One region of the Enterobacter cloacae complex sp. HYC042_NIDB genome, then DNA from elsewhere that is predicted to be linked to it. Evidence: predicted binding sites of a transcription regulator. Region 1 holds the regulator's gene; the other holds the start of a gene.
The links. The regulator LexA, encoded in region 1, represses DNA repair genes until DNA is damaged. The targets are predictions, from matches to a motif close to TNCTGTATGTACATACAGNA.
Positions count from the first base shown of each region.

Region 2: a site for LexA is predicted at 5,215-5,234, ahead of sulA (SOS-induced cell division inhibitor SulA). Genes of this name have one in related genera too.

Region 1 covers NZ_CP109650.1:504,352-520,169, forward strand. The annotation lists gene OKF39_RS02380 (pirin family protein) at 1-248, shown strand, start outside; gene gntR (gluconate operon transcriptional repressor GntR) at 340-1,335, shown strand; gene gntK (gluconokinase) at 1,462-1,989, shown strand; gene gntU (gluconate transporter) at 1,993-3,333, shown strand; gene plsB (glycerol-3-phosphate 1-O-acyltransferase PlsB) at 3,436-5,856, opposite strand; gene OKF39_RS02405 (diacylglycerol kinase) at 6,011-6,379, shown strand; gene lexA (transcriptional repressor LexA) at 6,488-7,096, shown strand; gene dinF (MATE family efflux transporter DinF) at 7,160-8,497, shown strand; gene OKF39_RS02420 (CsbD family protein) at 8,618-8,827, shown strand; gene zur (zinc uptake transcriptional repressor Zur) at 8,876-9,388, opposite strand; gene OKF39_RS02430 (cupin domain-containing protein) at 9,504-9,992, shown strand; gene OKF39_RS02435 (conjugal transfer protein TraF) at 10,218-11,477, shown strand; gene dusA (tRNA dihydrouridine(20/20a) synthase DusA) at 11,560-12,555, shown strand; gene pspG (envelope stress response protein PspG) at 12,691-12,933, shown strand; gene OKF39_RS02450 (NADPH:quinone reductase) at 13,118-14,101, opposite strand; gene dnaB (replicative DNA helicase) at 14,168-15,580, shown strand; gene alr (alanine racemase) at 15,597-15,818, shown strand, end outside.
Region 2 covers NZ_CP109650.1:1,882,683-1,898,500, reverse strand. The annotation lists gene helD (DNA helicase IV) at 1-1,702, opposite strand, end outside; gene OKF39_RS08945 (YccF domain-containing protein) at 1,826-2,272, shown strand; gene yccS (YccS family putative transporter) at 2,292-4,454, shown strand; gene OKF39_RS08935 (TfoX/Sxy family DNA transformation protein) at 4,429-5,037, opposite strand; gene sulA (SOS-induced cell division inhibitor SulA) at 5,255-5,764, shown strand; gene ompA (porin OmpA) at 6,119-7,174, shown strand; gene matP (macrodomain Ter protein MatP) at 7,240-7,692, opposite strand; gene OKF39_RS08915 (AAA family ATPase) at 7,878-9,638, shown strand; gene fabA (bifunctional 3-hydroxydecanoyl-ACP dehydratase/trans-2-decenoyl-ACP isomerase) at 9,707-10,225, shown strand; gene rmf (ribosome modulation factor) at 10,297-10,464, opposite strand; gene pqiC (membrane integrity-associated transporter subunit PqiC) at 10,721-11,287, opposite strand; gene pqiB (intermembrane transport protein PqiB) at 11,284-12,924, opposite strand; gene pqiA (membrane integrity-associated transporter subunit PqiA) at 12,929-14,182, opposite strand; gene OKF39_RS08885 (ABC transporter ATP-binding protein) at 14,195-15,818, opposite strand, start outside.

The DNA.
Region 1 (15,818 bases):
GTGAAGGTTCCCTGAAAGTGCATCAGGATATGGAGCTGTACCGCTGGGCGCTGGCGAAAGACGAGCAGTCCGTGCACCAGATTGCCGCCAACCGCCGCGTCTGGATCCAGGTGGTGAAAGGGGAAGTGTCTATCAACGGCACCAAAGCCACCACCGCCGATGGTCTGGCCGTCTGGGATGAGCAGGCGCTCTCCGTGCACGCCGACAGCGAAAGCGAAATCCTGCTGTTTGACCTGCCTCCGGTCTAAATAATTTCTCAACCTTCCCTTTAAACGGGGAAGGTTGAGCTTTGTCCGTGATAAACTGAGCAAATCTCTCACTTCAAGATTTCTCAGGACGATGAAAAAGAAACGCCCCGTACTTCAGGATGTTGCCGATCGCGTCGGTGTGACCAAAATGACGGTCAGCCGTTTTTTACGTAACCCGGAACAGGTTTCCGTGGCGTTGCGTGGCAAGATTGCCGCCGCCCTTGATGAACTGGGTTATATTCCCAACCGCGCCCCCGATATTCTCTCCAATGCGACCAGCCGTGCGGTGGGCGTTCTGCTTCCTTCCCTGACCAACCAGGTTTTCGCTGAAGTTCTGCGCGGCATTGAAAGCGTTACCGATGCTTTTGGTTACCAGACCATGCTCGCTCACTATGGGTACAAGCCGGAACTGGAAGAGGAACGTCTTGAATCAATGCTTTCCTGGAACATTGACGGTCTGATTTTAACCGAACGTACCCACACGCCGCGCACGCTCAAAATGATTGAAGTCGCCGGTATTCCGGTGGTGGAGCTCATGGACAGCCAGTCGCCATGCCTCGACATCGCCGTTGGGTTCGATAACTTTGAAGCGGCTCGTCAGATGACAGCGGCGATCATCGCCCGTGGTCATCGTCATATTGCCTACTTGGGTGCGCGTCTTGATGAACGTACTATCATCAAACAGAAGGGATACGAGCAGGCGATGCTCGACGCAAATTTAACCCCGTACAGCGTGATGGTGGAGCAGTCCTCATCTTACACCTCGGGTATTGAGCTGATGCGTCAGGCACGACGCGAGTATCCGCAACTGGACGGTATTTTCTGTACCAACGATGACCTTGCGGTCGGTGCAGCGTTCGAATGCCAGCGTCTGGGGTTGAAGATCCCTGAGGATATGGCGATTGCCGGCTTCCACGGCCACGATATTGGTCAGGTGATGGAGCCGCGTCTGGCGAGCGTTCTGACACCGCGTGAACGCATGGGCCGCATTGGCGCAGAACGCCTGCTGGCGCGCATTCGTGGAGAGACGGTTACCCCTAAAATGTTAGATTTAGGTTTCACCTTGTCACCGGGTGGATCTATTTGAACTGACAAATTTGAAGTAGCTCACACTTATTCACTTCGCGCACGTTTGGATATTGCTTCTCTTTTGCCCCAGCAGGACAATGTTACCGATAACTGTTACCCGTAACAATTGACTGAGGGACACCCTTTGAGCACGACTAATCACGATCACCACGTTTACGTCCTGATGGGCGTGTCCGGTAGCGGTAAATCTGCCGTGGCGAGCGAAGTGGCGCATCAACTTCAGGCTGCGTTTCTTGATGGTGACTTCCTCCATCCGCGCAGCAACATCATGAAAATGGCCTCCGGCGAACCGCTGAACGATGACGACCGCAAACCGTGGTTGCAGGCGCTGAATGACGCCGCGTTCGCGATGCAGCGCACCAACAAAGTTTCCCTGATCGTCTGTTCCGCGCTGAAAAAAACCTACCGCGACCTGCTGCGCGACGGCAATCCGAACCTCTCGTTCATCTACCTGAAAGGCGATTTCGGGGTGATTGAAAGCCGTCTGAAAGCGCGTAAAGGCCACTTCTTTAAAACCCAGATGCTGGTGACGCAGTTCGAAGCGCTTCAGGAGCCGGGTGAAGATGAAAAAGACGTCTTAGTGGTTGATATCGATCAGCCGCTGGAAGGTGTTGTAGCCAGCACCATTGAGGTCATTAACAAAAGGCAGTAAGTTTTGAGTACATTAACGCTAGTTTTGACAGCAGTGGGTTCGGTATTGCTGCTGCTGTTTTTAGTGATGAAGGCGCGTATGCACGCCTTCGTTGCTTTGATGGTGGTTTCTATTGGTGCAGGTCTCTTTTCCGGTATGCCGCTCGACAAGATCGCCGCGACGATGGAAAAAGGGATGGGAGGCACGCTGGGCTTCCTGGCGATTGTGGTCGCGCTGGGCGCGATGTTTGGCAAGATTCTGCATGAGACGGGCGCGGTCGACCAGATTGCCGTCAAAATGCTCAAATCCTTCGGGCACAGCCGCGCGCATTACGCGATTGGCCTGGCCGGTCTGATTTGCGCACTGCCGCTGTTCTTCGAAGTGGCGGTGGTGCTGCTCATCAGCGTCGCCTTCTCCATGGCGCGCCATACCGGCACTAACCTCGTGAAGCTGGTCATTCCGCTGTTTGCGGGCGTGGCGGCGGCTGCGGCGTTTCTGCTGCCAGGGCCGGCGCCGATGCTGCTGGCCTCCCAGATGCACGCCGATTTTGGCTGGATGATCCTGATTGGCCTGTGTGCGGCCATCCCGGGGATGATTATCGCCGGTCCGCTGTGGGGCAATTTCATCAGCCGTTACGTTGAGCTGCACATTCCGGACGACATCACCGAGCCGCACCTGGGCGAAGGCAAAATGCCATCCTTTGGCTTCAGCCTGTCGCTGATCCTGCTCCCGCTGGTGCTGGTGGGCCTGAAAACCATCGCCGCGCGCTTTGTGCCGGTCGGTTCTGCCGCGTACGAATGGTTTGAGTTCATTGGTCACCCGTTCACGGCGATTCTGGTGGCGTGTCTGGTGGCGATTTACGGCCTGGCGATGCGCCAGGGTATGCCGAAAGACCGCGTGATGGAGATCTGTGGTGCCGCGCTGCAGCCTGCGGGTATTATCCTGCTGGTGATCGGTGCCGGCGGCGTGTTCAAGCAGGTGCTGGTGGATTCCGGCGTGGGCCCGGCTCTGGGTGAAGCACTGACCGGAATGGGCCTGCCGATTGCGGTAACCTGCTTCGTGCTGGCTGCGGCGGTGCGTATCATTCAGGGTTCCGCCACCGTGGCATGTTTAACCGCCGTGGGTCTGGTGATGCCGGTGATTGAACAGCTGAACTACTCCGGTGCCCAGATGGCCGCACTGTCTATCTGCATCGCGGGCGGTTCGATTGTCGTCTCGCACGTTAACGACGCTGGCTTCTGGCTGTTCGGTAAGTTTACCGGCGCGACCGAAGCGCAAACCCTGAAAACCTGGACGCTGATGGAAACCATCCTCGGCACCACCGGGGCCATTGTCGGGATGATTGCCTTTACGCTGCTCAGCTAAATGCAATGATTTAACAAGGCAAAAAAGGCCCGGTAGCGTTAGCGCTTACCGGGCCTTTTTTATTATCCAGGGCATCAGGCCGGGTCATAACCCGGCATTGTGTTACTCGCCCTGCGTCGCGCTCTCAATCGTCAAGCGCACATCCGACGTAATCAGTTCAGCCAGCATCTGGTAAACCTTCAGCGTCTCTTCCGGCTCGGCATCGCCCGTATCGCTGATGAAGCCTTCGTCACGCAGCGTCAGCACCAGCGAGCTGAATACCGCCTTGTCGAAGAATTCCGGGGCGTTAATGCCGTGCAGAACGGACAGGCGCTGGGCCAGCGTTCGGCTCTCTTTCTCCAGCGTGCCGCGGTTGATCGACGGGTTCGCGCTCAGCAGCCAGAACGTAATGGCGTAGCGCTGCAGCGTTTCGCGCGCACCGGCCGCCAGCAGTTGCAGGGTACGGGAGCGTGACGGATTGATGTGCAGCTCGTCGTTCGCAACGGTGATCAGCCCCTGACGGCGCAGCTCTTCCGTCAGTTTATCCAGCTCAACGGCCAGTTCTTCCTTGCTCCAGCGCAGGAATAGCTCCGCTTTAAGCATCGGGTAGAGCGTCTCAACGTGGCGCAACAGCTCCTGACGTGAAATACGGCGATGCTGGGTGATAATGGCCGCCATGAGCGATGGCAGCATCAGCATATGAGCGATGTTGTTGCGGTAGTACGTCATCAGTACGGCCTGCTCGCGCGGCAGAATGATGATATCGCCGATCGTATCTTTCTCGACTTCAAACTTGTTCATCTGCAGCGCGTGATCGATAAGCTCGCTGGCGGTAGCAGAAGGAGCTGTCGAATCAACCGAGTATGGCACGTTGCGCATCATGTCCAGATAGCAGTCCAGCTGCTCCGTGAGCTGTTCACGGGTCAGGGAACGCTGACGTGAAGCCAGCAGCGCCGTACAGCACAGGTTCATCGCATTGGCCGCACCGGCGTTGTTAATGCGCACCATCAGTTCGGACGCGATACCGTTCACCGTTGGCGTCAGCCAGGCCGGACGCACCGCTTCGATAGGGTCGATAGACTCGCGCCAATCCGGAACATGATGGTTCAGATACGTCATCAGCGGCATCGGCTCGCCAAAGTTTACGTAGCCCTGACCCAGGTTGCGTAACTTGCTCAGGCCGCGCAGCATCTGCGGCAGGCTCTCTTTCTCTTTGGTCGCACCGCGCAGCTCTTTGGCGTACGTGCCAACTTCCATCACGTGCTCATAGCCAATGTAAATTGGCACAAGCGTGATTGGACGCGTACCGCCGCGCAGCATCGCCTGAATGGTCATCGACAGCGTGCCGGTCTTCGGATCGAGCAGACGACCGGTACGGGAGCGCCCGCCCTCAACGAAGTACTCTACGGAGTAGCCGCGGCTGAACAGCTCGCCCAGATACTCGCGGAACACGGTGGAGTAGAGCTTGTTGCCCTTGAAGGTACGACGAATAAAGAACGCGCCCAGGCGGCGGAAAATCGGGCCTGCTGGCCAGAAGTTCAGGTTAATACCGGCGGCAATGTGCGGCGGTACCAGTCCCTGGTGATAGAGCACGTAGGAGAGAAGCAGGTAGTCCATGTGGCTGCGGTGGCAGGGGACATAGACAATCTCATGACCATCGTGCGCCAGCTGACGTACACGCTCAGCGTTATGCACGTTGATGCCCTGATACAGGCGGTTCCAGGTAAAGCCGAGAATACGATCGGACAGGCGAATCATCTCGTAGGAGAAGTTCGCTGCGATCTCTTCCATCAGCGCAATGGCGTTCTGCTGGGCTTTCTCATGGGAAATTTTCTTGCTGCGCGCTTCGTCTTCAACGGCGCGGGCGATCGCTTTGGAGGCCAGCAGCTTGTTGAACAGGTCCTGACGCGCCGGAAGACGTGGCCCTACGGCCGCCAGGCGCTGACGGGCGAAGTGCATACGTGCCACGCGCGCCAGTTTTTGCGCGATGATCTTGTCAGTGCCGTGCTCGTCCGCCATTCGGCGAAGGGAGACGGAAGGGGAGAAGCGCACAAAGCTGTCGCGTCCCAGCCAGGAGACCGCGAAGAACTTCTGGATGCCGTTAAGCATGCGCAGCGGCGGGTTCTCTTCGCCTTTTTCGCGGCCCGGACGGCGACCAAACATCACCGATACCGGCACCATCTGCACATCCAGGTCAGGATTGCTGCGGTGCAGGTCGAGATAGTCGTGGAACAGCTTGATGGACTCTTCTTTCGGCGTGTAATAGGTAAACACGCGCGGCCCGCCGTGAATGAACACGTAGCGCGGCAGCAAAGTGCCGTCAACTTCCAGTGGTTCAAGCGGATCGGGTAAATCATGCGCCAGACACTGGGCACGGAGCGTTAGCAGGTCTGCCTTAGAGTTATAAGGCAAAACGTACATAATAGGGCGCGACGTATCGAGCCCCAGTTCCAGCGCGGGTTCTGCTGGGATAGACTTGCTTTTTACCAGTATGCTTAATGGTAAATTAAGTAATTTGTAGTAAATTCGTGGCCAGCCGGACATAAACGATGTAAAGCCTCTGGTTAATAATGCAATTGCGGCGCAAGGATAACAGAAAGCGCGCAAAATTTCTGTTGTTACCCGTCATACTTCAGGCGGCAGCGAAACGCGCTGCAGCTCCTGTTACTGACGCTCTTTTTTAAAAAAGGTTCTTTTAATGGCCAATAATACCACTGGGTTGACGCGTATCATCAAAGCCGCCGGCTATTCATGGAAAGGTTTCCGTGCCGCGTGGGGCAATGAAGCTGCTTTTCGCCAGGAAGGTGTCGCCGCTATCGTCGCGGTTATCATCGCCTGTTTCCTTGATGTAGATGCCATTACCCGCGTGCTTCTCATCGGTTCCGTACTTCTGGTGATGATAGTGGAAATTCTCAATAGCGCTATTGAGGCCGTGGTCGATCGAATCGGTTCTGAATTTCACGAGCTCTCTGGCCGTGCGAAAGATATGGGCTCCGCCGCTGTCCTGCTGGCGATTATCACCGCAGCCATTACCTGGGGCACGCTGCTTTGGTCACATTTCCGATGATGCTCGAGGAATAATTAAGTCCCTGGTTTTTTGTGCAGTTTTTGGTTCCAAAATCGCCTTTGACTGTATATACTCACAGCATAACTGTATATACACCCAGGGGGCGGAATGAAAGCATTAACGACCAGGCAGCAAGAGGTGTTTGATCTCATTCGGGATCATATCGGCCAGACGGGTATGCCACCCACGCGTGCGGAAATCGCGCAGCGTCTGGGTTTCCGTTCTCCGAATGCTGCCGAGGAACACCTGAAAGCGCTGGCGCGTAAGGGTGTGATTGAGATTGTGTCAGGCGCGTCGCGTGGTATCCGCCTGCTGGTGGAAGAAGAGACGGGCATTCCGCTGATAGGCCGCGTTGCCGCAGGTGAACCGCTGCTGGCACAACAGCATATTGAAGGTCACTACCAGGTCGATCCTGGTATGTTCAAGCCGAGCGCTGATTTTCTGCTGCGCGTTAGCGGGATGTCGATGAAAGACATCGGCATTCTTGATGGCGACCTTCTGGCCGTTCACAAAACGCAGGATGTGCGAAACGGCCAGGTGGTGGTTGCGCGCATTGATGATGAAGTGACCGTTAAGCGCCTGAAAAAACAGGGTAACACCGTTCAGTTGTTGCCCGAAAACAACGAGTTCACCCCGATTGTGGTCGACCTGCGCGAACAGAGCTTCTCTATTGAAGGTCTGGCTGTTGGCGTGATTCGTAACGGCGAATGGCTGTAATCTCTTCCTGACAGGCTACGCTTCCGCTGTAGCCTGCTTCATTTACCCTTCCCGGTATCTCTCATGTCACTGCTGACGGCATCTGATAAGGCATTGTGGCGTCTTGCCCTGCCGATGATTTTCTCCAATATCACCGTGCCCTTGCTGGGTCTGGTCGATACGGCCGTTATTGGTCATCTCGATTCCCCTGTTTATCTTGGCGGCGTGGCGATTGGCGCGACGGCAACCAGCTTTCTGTTTATGCTGCTGCTCTTTTTGCGTATGAGTACTACCGGGCTCACGGCACAGGCGTATGGTGCGAAAGATCCGTTACGTCTGGCGCGTGCGCTGGTGCAGCCGCTGATCCTGGCGCTTGGCGCGGGGGTACTCATTGTTTTACTGCGCACGCCCCTGATAGACCTTGCGCTCCATGTTGTTGGTGGCAGCGAGGCGGTACTGGAGCAGGCGCGTCGCTTCCTGGAAATCCGCTGGCTCAGCGCGCCCGCTTCGCTGGCAAACCTGGTTCTGCTGGGTTGGTTACTGGGTGTGCAATACGCCCGTGCGCCAGTGATTTTGCTGGTCGTGGGAAACCTTCTCAACATTGTGCTCGATCTCTGGCTGGTGATGGGCCTGCATATGGACGTGCGCGGTGCGGCACTGGCGACGGCGATTGCCGAATACGGAACCTTACTCATTGGGCTGTGGATGGTCTGGCGCGTGATGGCCCTGCGCGGGATATCCCTCGTAATGCTGAAAACCGCATGGCGCGGCAATATCCGTAAACTGCTGGCGCTCAACCGTGACATCATGCTGCGCTCGCTTCTGCTACAACTCTGTTTTGGCGCATTGACGGTTTTTGGTGCCCGTCTTGGGCCTGAGATCGTCGCGGTGAATGCGGTCCTGATGACATTGCTGACGTTTACCGCCTACGCGCTGGACGGCTTCGCCTACGCCGTTGAGGCGCATTCCGGGCAGGCGTACGGCGCGCGGGAAAGTGGCCAGCTTAGGGATGTCTGGCGGGCAGCCTGTCGACAAGCGGGACTGGTGGCACTGGCGTTTGCACTCATTTATGCCTGTTTTGGCCGTGACATTATTGCATTACTCACTTCGATCCCGGCTTTACGTGAACTGGCGGACCACTACATCGTCTGGCAGGTGATCTTGCCGGTGGTGGGGGTGTGGTGTTATCTGCTGGACGGCATGTTTATCGGTGCGACGCGCGGAGCGGAAATGCGCAACAGTATGGCGGTTGCGGCGGCGGGGTTTGGTTTGACGCTGCTGACGCTTCCGTGGCTGGATAATCACGGTTTGTGGCTGGCGCTTGCGGTCTTTCTCTCCCTGCGCGGCCTCTCGCTTGCCTTTATCTGGCATCGCCACTGGCAAAATAATACCTGGCTTCCTTCCCGTCACGATATATCGTGACGGTTAAAGATTCCGAATATGAAATCAACTGCCGAATCCTCAACTATTATTATTATCACGTCCAGCAGAAAAGAACGTAACGGACGTTACGACCCGACGCTTAACTAAGAGGACACGATGATGAATAAAGACGAAATCGGCGGCAACTGGAAGCAGTTCAAAGGTAAAGCGAAAGAACAGTGGGGTAAACTGACTGATGACGATATGACCGTCATTGAAGGCAAGCGCGATCAGCTTGTCGGTAAAATTCAGGAACGTTACGGCTACGAGAAAGACCAGGCGGAAAATGAAGTCAAAGACTGGGAAACCCGTAACGATTACCGCTGGTAACGCTGAATAACCCACAGAGGCGGCTTAAGAGCCGCCTTTCTTTTGCTGCTAACGCGGCTTTTTCTTTATCAGAATTGAGTGGTCGTGCTGACACGCATCCTGATGTCGACAGGCTTCCACCTCAACGCATGCAGAACACAGCCCGTGCGCTTCAATCACGTTATGACGCAGGGCAAAACCCATTTTTGCCGCCAGCGTGTGCATAATGTCCTCTACGCCTTCCGCTCCCTCTTCTTTCACTACGCCGCAACGATCGCAGATAAACATGGCCGATGTATGCGTTGGCTGATCGAAAAGATGGCACAGGACATAGCTGTTTGTGGATTCGACTTTATGCACAAACCCTTGTTCCAGCAGGAAATCCAGCGCGCGATACACCGTGGGCGGTTTAGCCTGCGGCTCGCTTTCGCGGAGCAGGTCGAGCAGATCGTAGGCGCTGATCGCCCCCTGTTGCAGGCTCATCAGGCGCAAGACTTCAAGGCGCTGCGGGGTCAGGCGCACATTGCGTTGCGCGCACAGCTTTTCGGCCTGCGCTAACAGCTCTTTTGTGGACTTATCCATTTAGCACCTCGGATGTTCTGGGAGATAAAACCCTCACTTTATCATGTTCTGGCAAAAACACCGATATCCGCCAGGCTGTGCTATACCTGACGCATCGCAAACCGGGAATGTAACAATGAAAAAACCAGACTGTATCAAGCACTGGCGCGACGTAGAAGGGCCAGATGACGCCACCTACCCCGACAGTAACGAGCTTTTTTCCATCGGATCGCCGCTGGCGCGCAGCCTGGGCCTCAGGCGTATAGGCATTCATCATGAACGTTTACCGCCGGGGCGTCGGACGTCCTATCCCCATGCGGAAAGTGACGAAGAAGAGTTTATCTACGTGCTTGAGGGCTATCCTGAAGCCTGGATTAATGGCTATTTGTGGAAACTCGAACCCGGAGACAGCGTGGGCTTTCCCGCCGGAACGGGGGTATGCCACACCTTTATCAACAACACAGAGGAAGAGGTTCGGCTACTGGTGGTGGGGGAGGCCAACAAGAAGCACAACCGCATCTACTATCCGCTTAACCCGGTTTATGCCGCCACGCGGGAAGATCGCTGGGTAGACCATCCGCCACAGTTTTTTGGGCCGCACGATGGAAAACCTGGGAAAAAATAATTTCCTCTTCTATAAATATTGAGGGCCGTCACAAATTACAACAGGCCGTAAGGAAGTTTTACTTAGGGAATGAATTAGCGGGTCTTTTTATCTTTATTCACAGCAATAGTTCGCGCCTGTTTGGGGGATAACAGACAGGGGTTATTTCATAACAGACTATAAGACGGGCATACTGTGAAAAAACATTTTAAATTTTCGGTGGTTAGCATCGCTGTCTCCTTGTTTATGGCAAATCAGGCGGGAGCAGCCAATACCTGGACAGAATCACGTAGCGACGCGATGGGGGGCACCGGCGTTGCTTCGGGCAATTATGGTAGCGGGGCGTTAATTAACCCCGCGCTGCTGGCAAAGGCAAAACCGGACGATGACGTGACGGTCATTTTGCCGTCCGTTGGGGTGCAGGTAACGGATGAGGATAATCTTCAGGATGAGATTGATACCATCAACGACAAAATCAATCACTATAAGGATGTGGTTGATAACCTTACGCCAATCGAGGTTATTACTAATCCGTTAGGCTCCATCAACCAGTTCCAGGGCGCGGCCAAAGATCTGGCCGATGAGCTGGACTATCTCAAGGGCAAAACCGCTCGCGCGACGGCAGGAGCAGGCCTTGCCGTGAGTATCCCTAACGATGTGCTTTCCGTGGCCTTTATGGCGAAAGGGTACGCCCATGGCCGGGTAAGTTCGTCTATCGACCAGCAGGATATTGATTATCTGCGCGGTATTCAAAGAAGCAATCTGGTGGCTGCCGGCGTTGCCCTGGACGCTGCGCTGAACGGCACGGACCAGATCACTAAAAACCTCAACTCAACGGCGTCCGGTCGGGCGGCGATTATCTCCGACTACGGTATTGCCGTTGCCCGCCAGTTTGACCTTGGCGGCGTTCCGGTTTCCGTGGGCGTGACGCCAAAACTGCAAAAAAGCTGGATCTATAACTACACCACCTCGATCTACGATTACGACAGTAATAAGTGGAACGATAGCCGCTACCGTACAGACGATACCGGCTTTAACGTCGATGCCGGTATTGCCGCTGATTTTGGCGAAAACTGGACGGTCGGCGTGAGCGGGCAAAACCTGATGTCGCGCGATATCGACACCAAAGATATCCGCATCCGCAACGGGCGTACGGGGGAAGTGGTGAGCTATAAAGACACCTACCAGATCCGTCCGCTGGTGACCGCGGGCGCTGCCTGGCACAACGATCTGGTGATCCTGACCGCCGATGGCGATCTGACCGAAACCAAAGGCTTTAAGAGCGAAGATACGTCGCAGTATGTTGGGGTCGGTGCTGAAGTGACTCCGCTGAGCTGGCTGGCGGTGCGTGCCGGTTATCGTGCGGATATGAAAGGGAACGACAGCAACGTCTTTACCGGCGGTGTCGGTTTCGCGCCGTTCAATACCGTTCATGTTGACCTGATGGGCCTGTATGGCGAGGACGAAACCTGGGGCGCAGGAGCTCAGCTGAGCATGACGTTCTAAAGTACACCGGAGGCGCTGCGCCTCCGGCTTTTCTTTGTGCTATAGTAGCGCCCCTTTTCCACCAGATGCTTAAAACTTCGCCATGTCGTCAGAACACCAGACCGCTTTTCCTGCACACCGTTTCTCTATTGCGCCGATGCTCGACTGGACGGACAGACACTGCCGCTATTTCCTGCGCCAGCTCTCCCGCCATACGCTGCTGTACACCGAAATGGTGACCACGGGCGCAATTATTCACGGTAAGGGCGACTACCTGGCATACAGTGAAGAAGAGCATCCGGTTGCGCTGCAGCTGGGGGGCAGCGATCCGGTCGCGCTGGCCCAGTGTGCAAAGCTGGCGGAAGAACGCGGCTACGACGAGATCAACCTGAACGTCGGCTGCCCTTCCGACCGCGTGCAAAACGGCATGTTCGGCGCCTGTCTGATGGGCAACGCACAGCTGGTGGCGGACTGCATCAAAGCGATGCGCGATGTGGTCTCCATTCCGGTGACGGTCAAAACCCGTATCGGCATTGACGACCAGGACAGCTATGAATTCCTGTGTGATTTCATCAATACGGTGTCAGGGAAAGGCGAGTGTGAGATGTTTATCATCCACGCCCGCAAAGCCTGGCTTTCAGGCCTTAGCCCGAAAGAGAACCGTGAGATCCCGCCGCTGGACTACCCGCGCGTGTACCAGCTGAAACGTGATTTCCCGCACCTGACGATGTCAATCAACGGCGGTATTACGTCGCTGGAAGAGGCGAAAGCGCACCTTGAGCATATGGATGGCGTGATGGTCGGGCGCGAGGCGTATCAAAATCCGGGCATTCTGGCGACGGTCGATCGCGAAATCTTTGGCGTTGCAGGCGCAGACACCGATCCGGTTGCCGTCGTGCGTGCCATGTACCCTTACATTGAGCGCGAGTTGAGCAATGGCACCTATCTTGGCCACATCACCCGCCATATGCTTGGCCTGTTCCAGGGTATTCCGGGCGCGCGCCAGTGGCGTCGCTACCTCAGTGAGAACGCGCATAAAGCCGGTGCTGATATTGAGGTGCTGGAACATGCGCTGCGGCTGGTGGCGGATAAGCGATAATTTCGCTAAAAGATCGTCAAATTCACCACGCCCTGCGGATCCTCGCGGGGCGTTTTGCTTTAAGAACAATACGTTAGCTTTGGCATGATTCTTGTAATGATTGCAGCATCATTCGGGAACTCGTGGGAGAGCACAATGCTTGAACTACTTTTTGTGATTGGCTTTTTTGTCATGCTGATGGTCACGGGCGTGTCGCTGCTCGGCATTCTGGCCGCGCTCGTTGTGGCCACGGTGGTTATGTTTATCGGCGGATTATTTGCCCTGACGATCAAACTGCTGCCGTGGCTGCTGCTGGCTATCGCCGTGGTGTGGGTAATACGGGCGATTAAAGCGCCAAAACTGCCGACTTATCAGCGCAATAACCGCTTCCGTTACTAAGGTATTGAGGGGTTCGTCACATACTTGTAACTTTTCCGGCAGCATAGCTTAGAACAGAATAGGATTTACTTATCGAATCTGTCACTATGGCTGCCGCTACAGAATTCATCGAGCTGTACCCTACATACAGCCGAATTAAAAAAAGAAAGGGCTTCCCACGGGAAGCCCAATTTCTTTTTGGGGGTCAGGGAATTAGCAGACTTGAACCCTGCGTCGCCCGGCTTTCCAGCACCTCATGCGCACGCTGCGCATCGGTTAGCGGGTATTTCTGCGCATCCGCCACATCCACCTTAATCACGCCGCTGGCTATTAGCGAGAACAGCTCGTTGCTGGCTTCCTCCAGTTCTTCCCGGTTGGTGATGTAACCCTGCAAAGAAGGGCGCGTCACGTACAGCGACCCTTTCTGATTCAGAATGCCGAGATTGACGCCGGTGACAGCGCCTGAGGCGTTACCAAAGCTCACCATCAGCCCGCGACGCTGCAGGCAGTCCAGCGACGCTTCCCAGGTGTCTTTCCCCACCGAGTCATACACGACGCGTACTTTTTTGCCGCCGGTAATCTCTTTTAGCCGCTCGACGATGCTCTCTTCCCGATAGTTGATCACCTGCCACGCGCCCGCGTCCAGCGCACGCTGGGCTTTTTGCGCACTGCCTGTGGTGCCGATCAGCTTCGCGCCTAAGGCTTTCGCCCACTGGCAGGCAATCAGCCCCACGCCACCGGCGGCAGCATGAAACAGGAACTGCTCATCGGGCTTAATTTCGTAGGTTTTGCGCAGCAGGTAATAGACCGTCAGCCCTTTCAGGAATGAGGCGGCCGCCTGCTCAAAGGTGATGGCGTTCGGCAGCAGGGCGGCTTTGTCCGCCGGGACGTTGTGGACGGAGCTGTAAGCGCCCAGGGCAGACTGTGCATATACCACACGGTCGCCTTGTTTAATGTGCTTAACCGCACTGCCCACTTTGCTGACGATGCCGGCCGCTTCAGTGCCCAGGCCGCTCGGCATTGACGGAGGCGGGTAGAGCCCGCCGCGAATATAGGTATCAATGTAGTTAATGCCGATGGCTTTGTTTTCAACCTGAATTTCGTTCTCGCCAGGCGCAGCAGGGGTAAACTCCACCGCTTTCAGCACTTCAGGACCGCCGTGTTTCTGGAACTCAATGCGCGTTGCCATGCTCCCTCCGTAAGAAAAATATGGTAATCTTTCGACCCACTCTTTATCTCGGTAACTCCATTCACTATGGCAGGAAACAAACCCTTCAACAAACAGACTGAACCTCGCGAGCGTGATTTCCAGGTCGCAGGGTTAAAAGTCCCGCCGCACTCGATTGAAGCGGAACAGTCGGTGTTGGGCGGTTTAATGCTGGATAACGAACGCTGGGACGACGTCGCCGAGCGCGTAGTGTCTGAAGATTTCTACACCCGTCCGCACCGCCATATCTTTACCGAAATGGCGCGCCTACAGGAGTCCGGCAGCCCGATTGACCTGATCACGCTCGCGGAATCGCTGGAGCGTCAGGGGCAGCTGGACAGCGTTGGCGGCTTTGCCTACCTGGCAGAACTGTCAAAAAACACGCCAAGTGCGGCGAACATTAGCGCTTACGCCGACATCGTGCGCGAACGTGCCGTCGTCCGCGAGATGATCTCGGTAGCGAACGAGATCGCCGAAGCCGGTTTTGATCCGCAGGGTCGCACCAGTGAAGACCTGCTCGACCTTGCCGAGTCCCGCGTCTTCAAAATCGCCGAAAGCCGCGCCAACAAAGACGAAGGCCCGAAAAACATCGCCGACGTGCTCGATGCCACCGTTGCGCGTATAGAGCAGCTTTTCCAGCAGCCGCACGACGGCGTGACCGGGGTGAACACAGGCTATGACGATCTGAACAAAAAAACTGCCGGTTTACAGCCGTCGGATTTAATTATCGTCGCGGCGCGTCCGTCGATGGGTAAAACGACATTTGCGATGAACCTCGTCGAAAACGCGGCGATGTTGCAGGATAAGCCGGTGCTTATTTTCAGTCTCGAGATGCCCTCGGAGCAGATTATGATGCGTTCTCTGGCATCCCTGTCGCGCGTGGATCAGACCCGCATCCGTACCGGCCAGCTCGACGACGAGGACTGGGCGCGCATCTCCGGCACCATGGGAATTCTGCTGGAAAAACGGAACATCTACATCGATGACTCCTCCGGCCTGACGCCGACGGAAGTGCGCTCCCGCGCGCGCCGCATCGCCCGTGAACACGGCGGTATCGGCCTTATCATGATCGACTACCTTCAGCTGATGCGCGTCCCGTCGCTCTCCGACAACCGTACGCTGGAAATTGCAGAGATTTCCCGCTCGCTCAAGGCGTTAGCCAAAGAGCTGCACGTGCCGGTGGTGGCGCTGTCGCAGCTTAACCGCTCTCTGGAACAGCGTGCAGACAAACGCCCGGTCAACTCCGACCTGCGTGAATCCGGCTCCATTGAGCAGGATGCCGACTTAATCATGTTCATCTACCGTGATGAGGTCTATCACGAGAACAGCGACCTGAAAGGGATCGCCGAAATTATTATTGGTAAGCAACGTAACGGCCCCATCGGTACGGTACGTCTGACCTTTAACGGACAGTGGTCGCGTTTCGACAACTATGCCGGTCCTCAATATGATGATGAGTAATTTCTAAGGAATTCAAATGCAAGCGGCAACTGTTGTTATTAACCGCCGCGCTCTGCGACACAACCTGCAACGTCTGCGTGAACTGGCGCCCGCCAGCAGGCTCGTTGCAGTCGTGAAAGCGAACGCTTACGGACACGGTCTTCTTGAGACCGCGCGAACGCTCCCCGATGCCGACGCCTTTGGCGTCGCCCGTCTTGAAGAAGCTCTCCGCCTGCGCGCAGGCGGCATTACGCAACCG
Region 2 (15,818 bases), 1.4 Mb from region 1:
GCGCCAGCACCAGGATACGTTCATCGGGTTTCGCATAGCCGCTGAGCTTGTCCAGCAGCGGCTCCAGCTGGTCATCCGCCAGCAGGGTGACCGCTTTTTTATCCCCTGCCCGCAGGCTGTTTAGCGGCTTGGCCAGCTGATGCGGATTCTGCTGGATAAAGCGGTTGGCGATCTCACCAATCCGTGAATTGAAGCGGTATGTCGTGTCCAGATCGCTGCGGTCGCCTTCGCCAAAATAGTGGTGGAAGGCGGTCGTCAGCGAGAGTTGCGCCCCGCTGAAACGGTAGATGGCCTGCCAGTCGTCACCCACCGCGAACAGCGAGGTATGTTTGTTTTGCGCCCGCAGCGCCGAGAGCAGTGCCGCACGCTGGGGTGAGATATCCTGGAACTCATCCACCAGAATATGCTTCCACGGGCTGACAAAGCGCCCCTTCTCCAGAATGACGATCGCCTGATGGATAAGACCGGAGAAATCAACGGCATTTTCCTCTTTCAGCGCGGTTTTCCAGGCTTTCAATAGCGGAGCCATCAGCTTGACCCGTTTTGAAAACAGATCGCGGATCGCCTCCGGCGCGCTTTCAATCATCTCTGCCTGCGAGCCGCCGTGCATCCGCATCAGGCTGACCCAGCGGTCAAGACGCGAGCCGAGCCGACGCGCCAGTTTTTCATCCTGCCAGAAGCTGCCCTCCGGCACCTCCCAGTTGAGTTCCTCTTCCAGCCATTGACGCCACCCTTTCGCCTGCGCCTTTTTCTCACTGCACTGCTGACGCCACGTTTTAATAAACAACGCCTGTCGCGCCTGCGCGTCGTTTTCCAGTTTACTGATGGCAGGCACTTTTTTACTGCCCTGCTGAATGATATGTAGCGCGAGGGCATGGAAGGTTCTGGCGGTAATATCCCGGGTGTGCAGCCGTTCCTGGATGCGTTCGTCCATCTCCTGTGCCGCCTTACGGCCAAAAGCCAGAAGCAGGATCTGATCGGCAACGGCCTCCCCGGTGGTGAGAAGCCAGCCCGCACGCGCCACCAGCACCGACGTTTTACCGCTTCCGGCCCCCGCCAGCACCAGCAGCGACTGCTCGCCGTTCACCACCGCGCGCGCCTGAGCAGGGTTGAGCGGTGAAGACTCCACCGTACTGAAAAAGTCGGCGTATTGAGTGAGCATAGCGTCCGTCCAGGCCTGGTTATGCGCCAGCCGGCTTTTATCCATATCGTTCAGCCAGGCCTGGCACTGACGCCAGGCATCGCGACAATTGTCGAACTCATCAAGACGCGTCACGGAGAGCGGCAGCGCCGAAAGTGCCTGTCGAATCTTTTGCTGCAGATCGGCGGTCTGCTGGCGCGTCAGCCACGTTTGCTGCGCGTTGCTTTGCGCGATATCGTCCAGCACCTGCTGCAGCACCTGAGCGGCAATCACGCTCATGTCGTGGCTCCACTGCTGCCAGAGCGCGTTCAGGTGATGGTGGAAACGCTGGGTTTCCGCCCACTCGGTACCGTGAAGGCGCACGACTTTGTCGTCAGGCAGAACGAACTCGAGCTCGCCCCACACCAGCCCGCGCTTGCAGTGAATAGCCAGAAGCTGATTAAACGGAATAAGGTATTCGTGGCGTTCTCCGGAGACTTTAACCCCGGCGTTGAGCAGAACAACTCTGTCATAGGGGTGTTGCGCCAGGCGTTTGCCTAAAGAAGTTGCTTTCAGTTCCATGTCCCGCCAAATCCACGAAGAGATAATTTACCTGACAGTTTAACTGCCAGTTTTAAGGTGCTCCAGCCTAAAAAAACGTTACAATCATTGGGCGTTAATTTTATCGAAAGGAAGTGAGGGTTTATGCGTACCGTTCTGAATGTGTTGAATTTTGTGCTGGGCGGTTTTGTCACCACCCTTTCCTGGCTTTTTGCCACGCTGGTGAGCATCGTCCTGATCTTCACCCTTCCCCTGACCCGTTCCTGCTGGGAAATCACGAAACTGTCGTTCATCCCCTACGGTAATGAAGCTATCCACGTTAACGAGCTGAACCCGGAAAGCAAGAGCGCCCTGATGAATACGGGGGGAACTTTGCTGAATATTCTGTGGCTGATTTTCTTCGGCTGGTGGCTGTGCATCATGCATATTTTTGCCGGTATTGCGCAGTGCATCTCAATAATTGGTATTCCGGTCGGGCTCGCGAACTTTAAGATCGCCGCCATCGCCCTTTGGCCCGTCGGGCGCAGGGTGGTTCCGGTCGAAGTGGCCCAGGCGGCGCGTGAAGCGAACGCACGTCGTCGTTTTCAGTAAATAAGGACTGGCCGCGTTTATGCTAAGTCCACTGCTTCGCCGTTATACCTGGAACAGCGCCTGGCTCTACAACGTCAGGATATTTATCGCGCTTTGCGGCACGGCTGCCCTGCCGTGGTGGCTGAATGATGTCAAGCTCACCATCCCCCTCACGTTGGGGGTGGTGGCCGGAGCGCTGGCGGATCTGGACGATCGCCTGGCCGGGCGTTTGCGGAATCTGGTCATTACGCTCGTCTGTTTTTTTATCGCCTCCGCGTCCGTTGAGTTACTTTTCCCCTGGCCGTGGCTGTTTGCTCTGGGCCTTACACTCTCCACCAGCGGGTTTATTTTGCTGGGCGGTCTGGGGCAGCGCTATGCCACTATCGCCTTTGGGGCCCTGCTGATCGCCATCTACACCATGTTGGGCGTTTCCCTGTACGACCAGTGGTATCAGCAGCCTGTGCTGCTGCTGTTGGGCGCCATCTGGTATAACCTGCTGACGTTAACCGGCCACCTAATCTTCCCGGTTCGTCCTCTGCAGGATAACCTTGCCCGCAGCTATGAGCAGTTAGCCCATTATCTGGAACTGAAATCCCGGCTGTTCGACCCGGATATCGAGGAAGAAAGCCAGGCGCCGCTTTACGATCTGGCGCTGGCAAACGGCCAGCTGGTCGCCACCCTTAATCAGACGAAAGCCTCGCTGCTTACCCGTCTGCGCGGGGATCGCGGCCAGCGCGGCACGCGCAGAACCTTGCACTACTATTTTGCCGCTCAGGATATTCATGAGCGCGCCAGCTCCTCACACGTTCAGTATGCCGCCCTGCGCGAGAAGTTCCGCTACAGCGACGTCATGTTCCGCTTTCAGCGCCTGCTGTCCATGCAGTCACAGGCATGCCAGCAGCTCGCGCGCTCCATTCTTTTGCGCACGCCCTATCAGCACGACTCCCGCTTCGAACGCGTGTTTAGCCATCTTGATGCGGCGCTCGACCGCGTGCAGGCCAGCGGAACGTCACCGGAACAGATCAAAGCGCTGGGTTTTCTGCTCAACAACCTGCGGGCGATTGATGCTCAATTGGCGACGATTGAGTCCGAGCAGGCGATGGCACTGCCGGGCAGCGAGGTGGATAACCAGCTTGCAGATGACAGCGTGCACAGCGTGAGCGATATGTGGCTAAGGCTGAGCCGCAACTTCACGCCGGAGTCGGCGCTGTTTCGTCACGCGGTGCGAATGTCCCTGGTCTTATGCGTGGGGTATGCTTTTATACAGATAACCGGTTTGCACCACGGCTACTGGATCCTGCTGACCAGCCTGTTTGTCTGTCAGCCGAACTATAACGCCACCCGACACCGCCTGGCATTGCGTATTATCGGCACCCTGGTCGGCGTCGCCATTGGCCTTCCGGTGCTCTACTTCGTGCCGTCCATTGAAGGACAGCTGATCCTGATCGTGATCACCGGCGTGTTGTTCTTCGCGTTTCGCAACGTGCAGTACGCCCATGCCACAATGTTCATCACGCTGCTGGTTCTGCTCTGCTTTAACCTGCTGGGTGAAGGGTTCGAGGTCGCCCTGCCCCGCGTACTCGATACCCTGATTGGCTGCGCTATCGCCTGGGCCGCCGTCAGCTTTATCTGGCCGGACTGGCGTTTCCGTAATCTACCGCGCGTGTTAGACAGGGCTATGAACGCCAACTGCCGATACCTGGACGCTATCCTTGAGCAGTATCATCAGGGCCGCGATAACCGCCTGGCTTACCGGATAGCGCGCCGCGATGCGCACAACAGCGATGCGGAACTGGCCTCGGTGGTCTCTAACATGTCAACGGAGCCTCGCGCCACGGCCGAGATTCGTGAGACGGCTTTCCGGCTGCTCTGCCTGAACCATACCTTCACCAGCTATATTTCCACGCTGGGCGCCCACCGCGAAAAACTCACCAACCCGGGCATCCTCAATCTGCTGGATGACGCGGTCTGTTATGTCGATGATGCACTGCATCACCGGCCAGCCGATGAACCGCGCGTGAGACAGGCGCTGGATGAACTTACCCAACGTATTGCGCATCTTGAGCCTGGAAACGACAGCAAAGCGCCTCTGGTGTTACAGCAGATTGGCCTGCTCATCGCCCTGCTGCCAGAAATTTGCCGGCTGCAACAGCAAATCGCTACCTGGAGGAGTGATTCTACAGTGGCTCAGGCAGCGCATTAAACCACTCCGTCAACTCCCGGCGAATGCCGGCCGGGAGTGCCGCCTCATGCAGCCCCTCGATCGCCCCTTCCAGCGCGAATAGCACTTTGATACTCAGCGCTTTATTTTTCGCCCGCATCTTCAGCCAGCTCTCCCTTGCGCCAAGCGCCCGCAGCGTTTCTTCGTTGGTAATGCCCGCTTCAAAGAGCAACACTTCCAGCTGAAAGGTCAGGTTTGGCAGGTCCTTAAGTCGATTGCGCTGATGCCGCTGGTAACGCTCTTTTCTTGCCGCATTAAGTGCGAAAGTGGAGAGCTGAAGCAGACGCTCCCTGTCCTGCCATAGCCCGTCATCCACCCGGTAATAGTTGAGAAGCACCGGACGGCCCCGCTTCATCAGGGTCAAAAAAGACGCGGCATTTTTCACACAGTATTTCGCACTTTCTTCACAGGCACGGAGGTAGAGCTCACCTTCTGACACCATGGCAAAAACCGCATCATCCACTGCCAGGGTATAGCCGCCGAACAGCGCGCGATGATGAATTTCACCCAGTGGTGACAGGTATTCCTGGGATTTATAAATCCGTTCATAAGATATCTTTTTCATGATATTTCCCTTCAAAATCATAAAGTAACAACGAAATTTCTTACTAGCGGATCCGTTAGCAGGAAAATAGGCAACTTAGCGTCGTTGAGCAAGATGATTTTTCGAAGGGCATCAACATTGAATGAATTTTGCGAGTCGCTTTCCGAAAATGAGGTTGATCTTTATGCATACAGGGGTTACTGTATATCCATACAGTAACTACAGGGCTGGAATGAATATGTACACTTCAGGCTATGCAAATCGCTCAACTTCTCTCTCCTCTACCGCGGGCACTGTCGCGCAGAACACCGTTGGGGGTGCTTCGACGGGGCTTATTAGTGAAGTGGTTTACCGTGAAGACCAGCCTCTGTTGACCCAACTCCTGCTGCTTCCGTTATTACAGCAGCTTGGTCAGCAATCACGCTGGCAGCTCTGGCTGACGCCGCAGCAAAAACTGAGCCGCCAATGGGTGCAGTCTGCAGGCCTGCCGCTGGCAAAGGTTATGCAGATCAACCAGCTTTCTCCCTGCGATACCGTCGAATCGATGATTCGCGCGTTACGCACCGGAAATTACAGCGTGGTGATCGGGTGGTTACCGGAAGAATTGACGGAAGAGGAACATTTTCGTCTGACCGAAGCGGCTGAAGAAGGGAATGCGATCGGGTTTATCATGCGCCCGGTTCGTCCAGATTCTTATCGCAGAGGACAACTTTCTGGGCTAAAAATTCACTCAAATTTGTATCATTGAGTGAAATTAAGATTTTTCCTGGAATTTTTTTTGACCGCAGGATGCGGTTTTAGTTCCCGGCCTCAAAATTGCGGCAAGGCTTGTCTGGTGCGGTTCTCCTTAATTTTATTGCACAAAATTCGTTCTAAAAATGTTAAATAATAGGTATACGGAACTTTTTTTTTCATATGCCTGACAGACTTCACACTTGTAAGTTTTCAGCTACGTTGTAGACTTTACATCGCCAGGGGTGCTCGGCCTAAGCCGAAGATATCGGTAGATTTATATTTGACCACGCCCCCCGGTGAAGGATTTAACCGTGATTCTCTCTTGAGACCTTCATGGCGAATTTTGGATGATAACGAGGCGCAAAAAATGAAAAAGACAGCTATCGCGATTGCAGTGGCACTGGCTGGCTTCGCTACCGTAGCGCAGGCCGCTCCGAAAGATAATACCTGGTATGCAGGTGGTAAACTGGGCTGGTCTCAGTTCCATGACACTGGCTGGTACAACAGCAGCCTGAACAACGATGGCCCTACTCACGAGAGCCAGCTTGGTGCAGGTGCGTTCGGTGGCTATCAGGTTAACCCGTATGTTGGCTTTGAAATGGGTTACGACTGGTTAGGTCGTATGCCATACAAAGGCGACACCATCAATGGCGCTTTCAAAGCTCAGGGCGTTCAGCTGACCGCTAAACTGGGTTACCCAGTAACTGACGATCTGGACGTGTACACCCGTCTGGGCGGCATGGTATGGCGTGCAGACTCCAGCAACAACATCGCTGGCGACGACCATGACACTGGCGTTTCCCCAGTATTCGCTGGTGGCGTTGAGTGGGCTATGACCCGTGACATCGCTACCCGTCTGGAATACCAGTGGGTTAACAACATCGGTGACGGTGCTACCGTTGGCGTTCGTCCAGACAACGGCATGCTGAGCGTAGGTGTTTCCTACCGTTTCGGCCAGCAGGAAGATGCAGCACCAGTTGTTGCTCCAGCGCCGGCTCCAGCTCCAGAAGTACAGACCAAGCACTTCACTCTGAAGTCTGACGTTCTGTTCAACTTCAACAAAGCGACCCTGAAACCAGAAGGTCAGCAGGCACTGGATCAGCTGTACACCCAGCTGAGCAACCTGGATCCTAAAGACGGTTCTGTAGTGGTTCTGGGCTTCACCGACCGCATCGGTTCTGACGCTTACAACCAGAAACTGTCTGAGAAACGTGCTCAGTCTGTTGTTGATTACCTGATCTCTAAAGGTATCCCAGCTAACAAGATCTCCCCACGTGGTATGGGCGAATCTAACCCAGTTACTGGCAACACCTGTGACAACGTTAAAGCTCGCGCTGCACTGATCGACTGCCTGGCACCAGATCGTCGCGTAGAGATCGAAGTTAAAGGCGTTAAAGACGTTGTAACTCAGCCAGCGGCATAAGTTATCGTCTTATAAAAAAAACCCCGCCATGCGGGGTTTTTTTATTGTCTGAAGAAAACAAAAATCTATTTTTTGCCCAACAACGCCTGAAGGTCGTTTTTCAGCGACGACATCTGGTTGGCGTACTTCTCTTTATGTTCGGCATCCTCAATCAGCTGCACGATGGTTTCCGACAGGGTCTTACCACGCCGTTGTGCCAGCCCGGCCAGACGCTGCCAGACAACGAACTCCAGGTCGATGGATTTTTTCCGGGTATGCTGATGCTCAGCATTAAAATGCCGTTTACGTCGCGCGCGGATAGTTTGCTTCATCCGGTTTAACAACGCAGGATTAATGTGCTTCTCAATCCAGCCATTGACCTGTACCGGTTCATTTTCGAGGGTCAGCAAAATATCCACGGCTTCTTGCGCAGCGCTGGCTTCGATGTAGCAGGTGATCAGCTCCCCTTCACGGTGCTTTTTGACCAGGTACTTCCATTTCCAGCCGCTTTCGAGATTTTCCAGTTGTTGATATTTCATTGCGATCTCAGTGTTACCACGTAACTCTGTTCAGAATATCAGTTTTTTAGCAATCTGCTGAAAAGAAATCATATCCTGTGAGTGACTGCAGCCAATCCGCCTGCTGAAATACCAATCCTGCTTGGGTAGAGCCCCCCGCTTACGGTATACTCCACGCTTTTACATCTGACTAAAAAACATCAACTTTGACCATTACGAAACTAGCATGGCGTGACCTTGTTCCGGATGCCGAGAGCTATCAGGAACTGTTTGCACAGCCCGATCTCGCAAAAGAACACGAATTCATCCTTAGCGATACGCAACCACGCTTACATTATGCGCTGGAGCAGACGTTAAGCCCGTGGGCGACATCGCCCTTCATGCTGCTGAAAGCCCCGGAAGAAGCGGAATATCTGTCGCTGCTTGGGGATGCCACGCGCCAGCTGCGGCCGGACACCACCGCGGTATTTGGCGGCCAGTATCGTATCGCGGGGCATAATATTACCTTCGGACCGGCGGACCAGGCCGACGGTCGTTTTGCTGCTAACGGCGAGGTAATTACCGCTAATTGGGTCGAGGCTGAACAGCTGTTTGGCTGTCTGCGCCAGTTTAACGGCGAGCTTTCCCTGCAGCCGGGGCTGGTACATCGTGCAAACGGCGGCGTGCTCATCATCTCTCTGCGCACTTTGCTCTCGCAGCCGCTGCTGTGGATGCGTCTGAAAACCGTTGTGACCCAACAGCGCTTTGACTGGGTCGGTTACGACGAGTCTCGTCCTCTTCCTGTCTCCGTGCCGTCAATGCCGCTGTCGCTGACCGTCGTGCTGATGGGTGACCGCGAATCGCTGGCGGACTTACAGGAGATGGAGCCGGAACTGGCCGAACAGGCAGTTTACAGCGAATACGAAGACAACATTCAGATTGCCGATGCGGACGACATGGCGCAGTGGTGTCAGTGGGTGATGGCCGTGGCGGAACGTTTTGCATTGCCAGCGCCTGCCGCCGATGCGTGGCCGGGTTTAATCCGCGAAGCTGTTCGCTATACCGGTGACCAGGAAACCTTGCCGCTCTGCCCGCTCTGGATCGGCAAGCAGCTGCGTGAAGTCGGTACGATCAGTGGTAACGGTGCGTTTACTGGTGAACAGCTCACGCAGATGCTGGCGCAGCGAGAGTGGCGCGAAGGCTATCTTGCTGACCGCATGCAGGATGAAATTCTGCTGGAACAAATTCTGGTCGAGACAGAAGGCGAACGCGTTGGGCAGATCAACGCCCTCTCGGTGATCGAGTTTCCTGGCCATCCGCGCGCGTTCGGTGAACCCTCGCGAATCAGCTGCGTTGTGCATATTGGCGACGGCGAGTTTACCGATATTGAACGCAAGGCCGAACTGGGCGGCAACATTCACGCCAAAGGCATGATGATCATGCAGGCATTTTTGATGTCTGAGCTGCAGCTTGAGCAGCAAATCCCCTTCTCCGCCTCGCTGACGTTTGAGCAGTCCTACAGCGAAGTGGATGGCGATAGTGCCTCAATGGCGGAGCTGTGCGCCTTAATCAGCGCCCTGGCGGACGTGCCGATCAACCAGAACATTGCTATTACCGGTTCGGTCGATCAATTTGGTCGTGCTCAGCCCGTTGGCGGTCTGAACGAAAAAATTGAAGGCTTCTTCTCTGTCTGTCAGCAGCGCGGTTTAAACGGCAAACAGGGTGTGATTATTCCGGCGCCTAACGTACGACATCTCAGCCTGTGCCAGGATATTCTGGACGCGGTTGAACAGGAACAATTCGCCATCTGGGCCATCGAAGGGATTGAGGATGCACTACCCTTACTGACAAACCTGGTTTGGGATGGCGAAGGTCAGACAACTTTGATGCAGACTATCCAGGAGCGCATTGCTCAGGCGACGCAGCAGGATGCTCGCCATCGTTATCCATGGCCGTTACGCTGGCTGGGCTGGTTCAGTTCGAACTGATCGGACTTGTTCAGCGTACACGTGTTAGCTATCCTGCGTCCTTCACTAAAATAAGGCTTACTGAGAACATGGTAGATAAACGCGAATCCTATACAAAAGAAGATCTTCTTGCCTCTGGTCGCGGAGAACTGTTTGGCGCGAAAGGCCCACAGTTACCGGCCCCGAACATGCTGATGATGGACCGTGTCGTGAAAATGACCGAAACCGGCGGCAACTTCGATAAGGGTTACGTAGAAGCAGAACTCGATATCAACCCGGACCTGTGGTTCTTCGGTTGCCACTTTATTGGCGATCCGGTAATGCCTGGCTGCCTGGGCCTGGATGCCATGTGGCAGCTGGTTGGCTTCTATCTGGGCTGGCTGGGTGGTGAAGGTAAAGGCCGCGCGCTGGGCGTGGGCGAAGTGAAATTCACTGGTCAGGTTCTGCCTACGGCGAAGAAAGTCACCTATCGTATTCACTTCAAGCGCATCGTTAACCGTCGCCTGATTATGGGCCTGGCGGATGGCGAAGTGCTGGTAGACGGTCGTCTGATCTATACCGCGAACGATCTGAAAGTGGGTCTGTTCCAGGACACTTCCGCGTTCTGATATCGCTTTAAGCGACCCCGGAAAGGCGAAACCTCCGCAGTGCGGAGGTTTCTTTTTTTAAAGAGACGTTATCAGGCTATAAGTGCCCTGTCGCCGATGGCTTCTCGCCAGCCTCCAAGCCATTGTGACCTTTGATTTATCGTCTGATAAGGACACATTTCTTTCGAACGTCCAGCGATGCCGGCCTGATAACCACGTTGATGAGCCCGTTCCAGGCGATCTCGTTTCTGTCTCTTCATGCCTCGTTTCCCTCATTCTTTTGTCTGGTGGAAAGAAAACAGTGTCCGCGCCAGATGCGCAGGCACAGATAACGAATACCCCGAATTAGTCCCAGCGTCAATGTTCAAAATTCATACGGGTGTCATATTTGTGAGCTAGCCAGAAGATCATTTGTACAAAAAATGTGACCCGGCACAAGTAACAACCTGACGCAAAAACGAAAAAAAAACCGCAATCGGCCTGGTGCTGATTGCGGTTTTTGACGATGAATTTTACTTATGGCAGTCGGGAAATTTCCCTGGCGATACTGGCTGACTCCTGCGCCCAACCCTGAGCCAGCACTTTCACCATTTCATCATAGCCATCCTTCTGCTGCTTCAGCTCCAGATGGAAAGGACGCTTAATCAGCTGTCCCTGATGATTCAACAGCCACTCGCCGCTGATGACAACGGCACCGTCATAACGGCCGTGGAAGCCCGTTACCGTGACGTTCAGCGTGTCCTGATCGCTTCCCAAAGGCTGGGAGGCAACAACCCAGCCCGGAAGCTGGCTGCCCAGATTCGCCACCAACGTATTGCGTAACTGCTGGTCCAGCGGGCTGGCCCACAGGTTGTTGTTGGCGATAACGTACTGTACATCGCTGGTCTGATAGACCACCCCGTTGCCGGCCAGGTAATCCGGAACGGCGACCTGCTCAACCCACAGCAGACGGTTACCCTGCGAGGCGGAACTTTGCGTAACCGCCTGCGTCACCAGAGGCAGCTGGTAGTAGCTTTTCGTTTCGCTCCCGGAGCTACAGGCCGTGAGTGCCATCGCTCCTGCAATCGCTAGCCATTTTTTCATTGTTTCGCCCTCTTAGGCTCAGGATCCTTTTTATCTTTCGCTTCGAACACCAGCGCGTTGCTCTTCTCGTTGAGCGTTTTCAGAACCGGCTGCAGTTCACGCAAGACCTGATCGAGACGCTGCATATCTGCCACCATCTTGTTGTACGCCGCCGAGCCAGGCTGGAAGCCCTGCATACTGCGGTTCAGCTCGCGCAGCGTTTTCTGCATATCCTGCGGCAGCTGCTGCATACTCTGGTTTGCAGTGATCTTGTTGATGTTATCCAGCGTGGTCTGCAGGCGCTGCATTGTCGCCTGGCTTTGATGTAACGAACCTGTCGCCGCCTCAATCATTGGGTTCAGAGGCAGATTGTTAATTTTATCCAGCGTTTCCATGAGACGCTGCTGGATCTGGGCCAGACCGCTGCTTACCGTTGGGATGATCTTGTAACCACCAAATTCACGCATACCGGTAATCGGCGGCGCTTTTGGATAGAAGTCCATATCGACATACAGTGCGCCGGTCACCAGGTTCCCGGTTTTCAACGAGCCGCGCAGACCGCGATTCATCAGGTCGGTGATGTGCTCGCCGATATCCTGATTCTCACCAATCTGGTTGATCAGGCGCTCAGGCTCAATGCGGATCAGCACCGGAATACGGTAATCATCATCAAGCATCTGCTTAAGGCCTGGAACAAAGTAAGGCACTTGTCCTACCGTCCCCAGACGAATACCGCGGAACTCAACGGGCGCCCCAGGCTGCAGGCCGCGAACAGAATCCTTAAAGAACATCAGGTAGTCGATGTGATCGGTATAGAGTGCATCCTGAATGCTTTTTTGATCGTCGAACAGGCGGAAAGCGGTGTTCTCCGCAACCGGCTGCCCCAGGTCCAGACCTTCGGGTACGTCAAAACTTACGCCGCCGCCAAACAGTGTTGTCAGCGAGCCCATTTCTACACGCATGCCCGCCGAGGTCAGATCCACCGCGATGCCGCTGTCTTTCCAGAAACGGACGTTGCTGGTAACCAGACGATCGTTAGGCGCATTGATGAACAGCTGATAGCTGATGGATCTTTTCTGAGGATCGAAGGTGCTCTTCTCCACCGAACCCACGCGATAGCCGCGGAAAAGTACCGGGTCGCCCGCCGTGAGCTGGCCCGCTTTTTTACTGTCGAGGATCACGCGGATACCTTTTGCATCAGGCGGTGCTAGCGGCGGTGAATCCAGAAGCTGGTACTGCGCCGGCTGGCTGCCTTTTGCACCCGGCTGCAGTTCGATGTAGGCACCTGAGAGCAGCGTTCCTAAGCCGCTGATCCCTTCACGTCCCACCTGCGGTTTAACCACCCAGAAAACAGAATCGCCGTGCAGGAGTTTTTCCATGCCGGCATTAAGACGCGCCTTAATCTCCACATGGGTTAAATCGTCGGTCAGGGTTGCGCTTTCCACCACGCCCACATCCACGCTGCGGCTTTTGATGGTCGTTTTACCGCCCTCAATTCCTTCGGCATTGGTGGTAATCAGCGTCACTTCCGGTCCCTGATGGCTGTAGTGATAAAACAGGATCCATGCACCGATCAGCGCGGTCACGATGGGGAAAATCCACACCGGCGACCAGTTTTTGACCTTCTGCACTTTCGCCTCTCCACTCTTATTTTCCATGCTCTTACTCTTCCTCATGGCTTGATTCAGGCTCACGATCCCACGATAAACGAGGGTCGAAGGTCATGGCCGCAAACATGGTCATAATCACCACCAGTGCAAACATTAAAGCCCCCATCGCGGGATAAATACTCATCAAACCGCCCATCCGCACCAGCGCAGAGAGAACGGCAATCACAAACACGTCGATCATTGACCAACGACCGACAAATTCGACCACTTCGTAAATCAGATGCATGCGTTCGCTGTCGCGTTTTCCGTGGCCTTTTGCATCCCAACAGAGCCAGGCAATCGCGATCATTTTTAAAGTGGGCACCATGATACTGGCGATGAAAATCACGCCGGCGACAGGATAGGATCCTTCGCTCCACAGCAGTATGACCCCGGCGAGGATCGTCGAGGGCATTTTATCGCCGAGCAAATCGGTGATCATAATCGGCAGAATATTAGCGGGCAGATACAGCATGACGGACGTGACCAGCAGTGCCATCGTCCACTGCAGGCTATTTTTACGGCGAACATGGCCCTTCGTTTCGCAGCGCGGACAAACCTCAAGATCGGCGGGCAGCACGGCGGTACAGCACGGACAAGAACGGAGCCCCTGGCGGATACCCGGCACGCCGACCTTCACCGTCTGCGCGAGCGTCGGTGCCGGGGCGATATCGTCCCAGGCCCAGCGCCTGTCCACGCACTGGAAAGCACGCAGCTGCAGGACACAGTACAGACACCAGGGAATAAAGCTGCTGCCTATCCCCACGTCGCCGTACGCCATCAGCTTCACGAAACTGACCAGTATCCCTGCGAGAAAGATCTCGGCCATCCCCCAGCTTTTGAGCTGAAAAAGGATGCGCGCGAGCCGGATTTTCAGCGGTGACGGCATCCTGACGCGGTTAACCAGCAGCAGGATGATGACCAGGCAAAACGCCGGGACTATCTGGACGAATAGCAGAAAAAAGGTGCCGAGGCTGGCGTAATCTTCCGAGAACATCACGCCCGGGATTTCAAGCAGATCCACCTGGCTTGTCATCCCGCCCACCTTCATATAGACGAAGGGGAAGAGATTGGAGAGCAGCAGCATGAACAGTGCTGCCAGCGCGTAAGCGGTGGGACGCTGCCGCGGCGCGTCCCACTCGGTTGTCAACGTCGCGCCACAGCGTGGACACTGGGCTTTATGTCCGTGACCAAGCTCTGGCAACGCCACGAGCATATCGCATTGCGAGCATAATATATGCCTGTCGGCATGGTGCTGGTCACACATATTTAATCCCTGTTATGCGCCGTTTTTCAGAGACTCAAGGTACTCCCAGCGCTCAAATGCTTCTTCCAGGGCTTTTTCAGCCGCGGACATTTCAGCCAGTACTTTCTGAGTATAGTCATGCGATTGGGTAAAGAATGAGGCATCAGCAACCTGCGCTTGCAGCTCCTCAAGCGCGGCCTCCAGCTCTTCAAGACGCTGAGGTAGCCCCTCCAGTTCGCGCTGCAGGTTATAGCTTAGTTTAGCCGAGGTTTTCTTGACAGTTTCTGCTTTTGTTACAGCAGGTTCAGTACCTGTTCTGGACTTCGACTGTTTCTGCGCCAGAGACTGCGACTGCTGCCCTTTTGCGTCGTGATAACCGCCCACGTACTGGCCAATTCGCCCTTCACCTTCGAAGATCCAGCACTCGGTCACGGTGTTATCCACGAACTGACGATCGTGGCTAACCAGCATCACGGTTCCCTGATACCCATCGATCAGCTCTTCGAGTAATTCCAGCGTTTCGACATCCAAATCGTTCGTCGGTTCATCGAGGATCAACAGATTACTTGGCTTCAGGAACAGACGGGCCAGCAGAAGACGGTTACGCTCCCCACCGGACAGCGCGCGCACCGGTGTCATGGCGCGTTTCGGGTGGAACAGGAAGTCCTGCAGGTAGCCCAGCACGTGACGCGGCTTGCCGTTTACCATCACTTCCTGTTTACCTTCGGCGAGGTTGTCCATCACCGTGCGGTCCGGATCCAGTTCCGCGCGGTGCTGATCGAAGTAGGCCACTTCCAGCTTGGTGCCACAGTGAATGCGACCGCTGTCGGCCTGCAGCTGGCCCAGCATCAGCTTCAGCAGCGTGGTTTTGCCGCAGCCGTTCGGGCCGATGAGCGCAATTTTGTCCCCGCGCTGAACCTGCGCAGAGAAATCTTTCACCAGCACCTTGCCGTCAACCTGGTAATTAACGTTTTCCATTTCGAAGACAATCTTGCCGGAGCGGGACGCCTCTTCCACCTGCATTTTGGCGCTGCCCATGACTTCGCGGCGCTCGCTGCGCTCGCGACGCATCGCCTTCAGGGCACGCACGCGGCCTTCGTTACGGGTACGGCGGGCTTTGATGCCCTGGCGGATCCAGACCTCCTCCTGCGCCAGCTTGCGGTCGAACTCGGCGTTCTGCAGCTCTTCCACGCGCAGATTTTCTTCTTTCTCCAGCAGATAGGTGTCGTAATCTCCGGGATAGGTGACCAGCTTGCCGCGGTCGAGATCGACAATGCGCGTCGCCATATTGCGAATAAACGAACGGTCGTGCGAGATGAAGATGATGGTGCCGCTGAAGGTTTTCAGGAACCCTTCCAGCCAGTCAATCGCTTCGATGTCCAGGTGGTTGGTTGGTTCGTCCAGCAACAGTACCTTAGGGCCGCTGACCAGCGCGCGCCCCAGCGCCGCTTTACGCAGCCAGCCGCCGGAGAGCGCCGACAGCTCCATGTCGGGTTCCAGCCCGAGCTGCGCCAGCACCTCGTTAATGCGGTTTTCCAGCTGCCACAAACCGTGGTGATCGAGCATCTCCTGCACTTTCGCCAGTTCGTTGAGATTCTTGTCGCTCGGGTCGGTCATCACCAGATGCGAAATCTCGTGATAGCGCTTCAGGTACTCC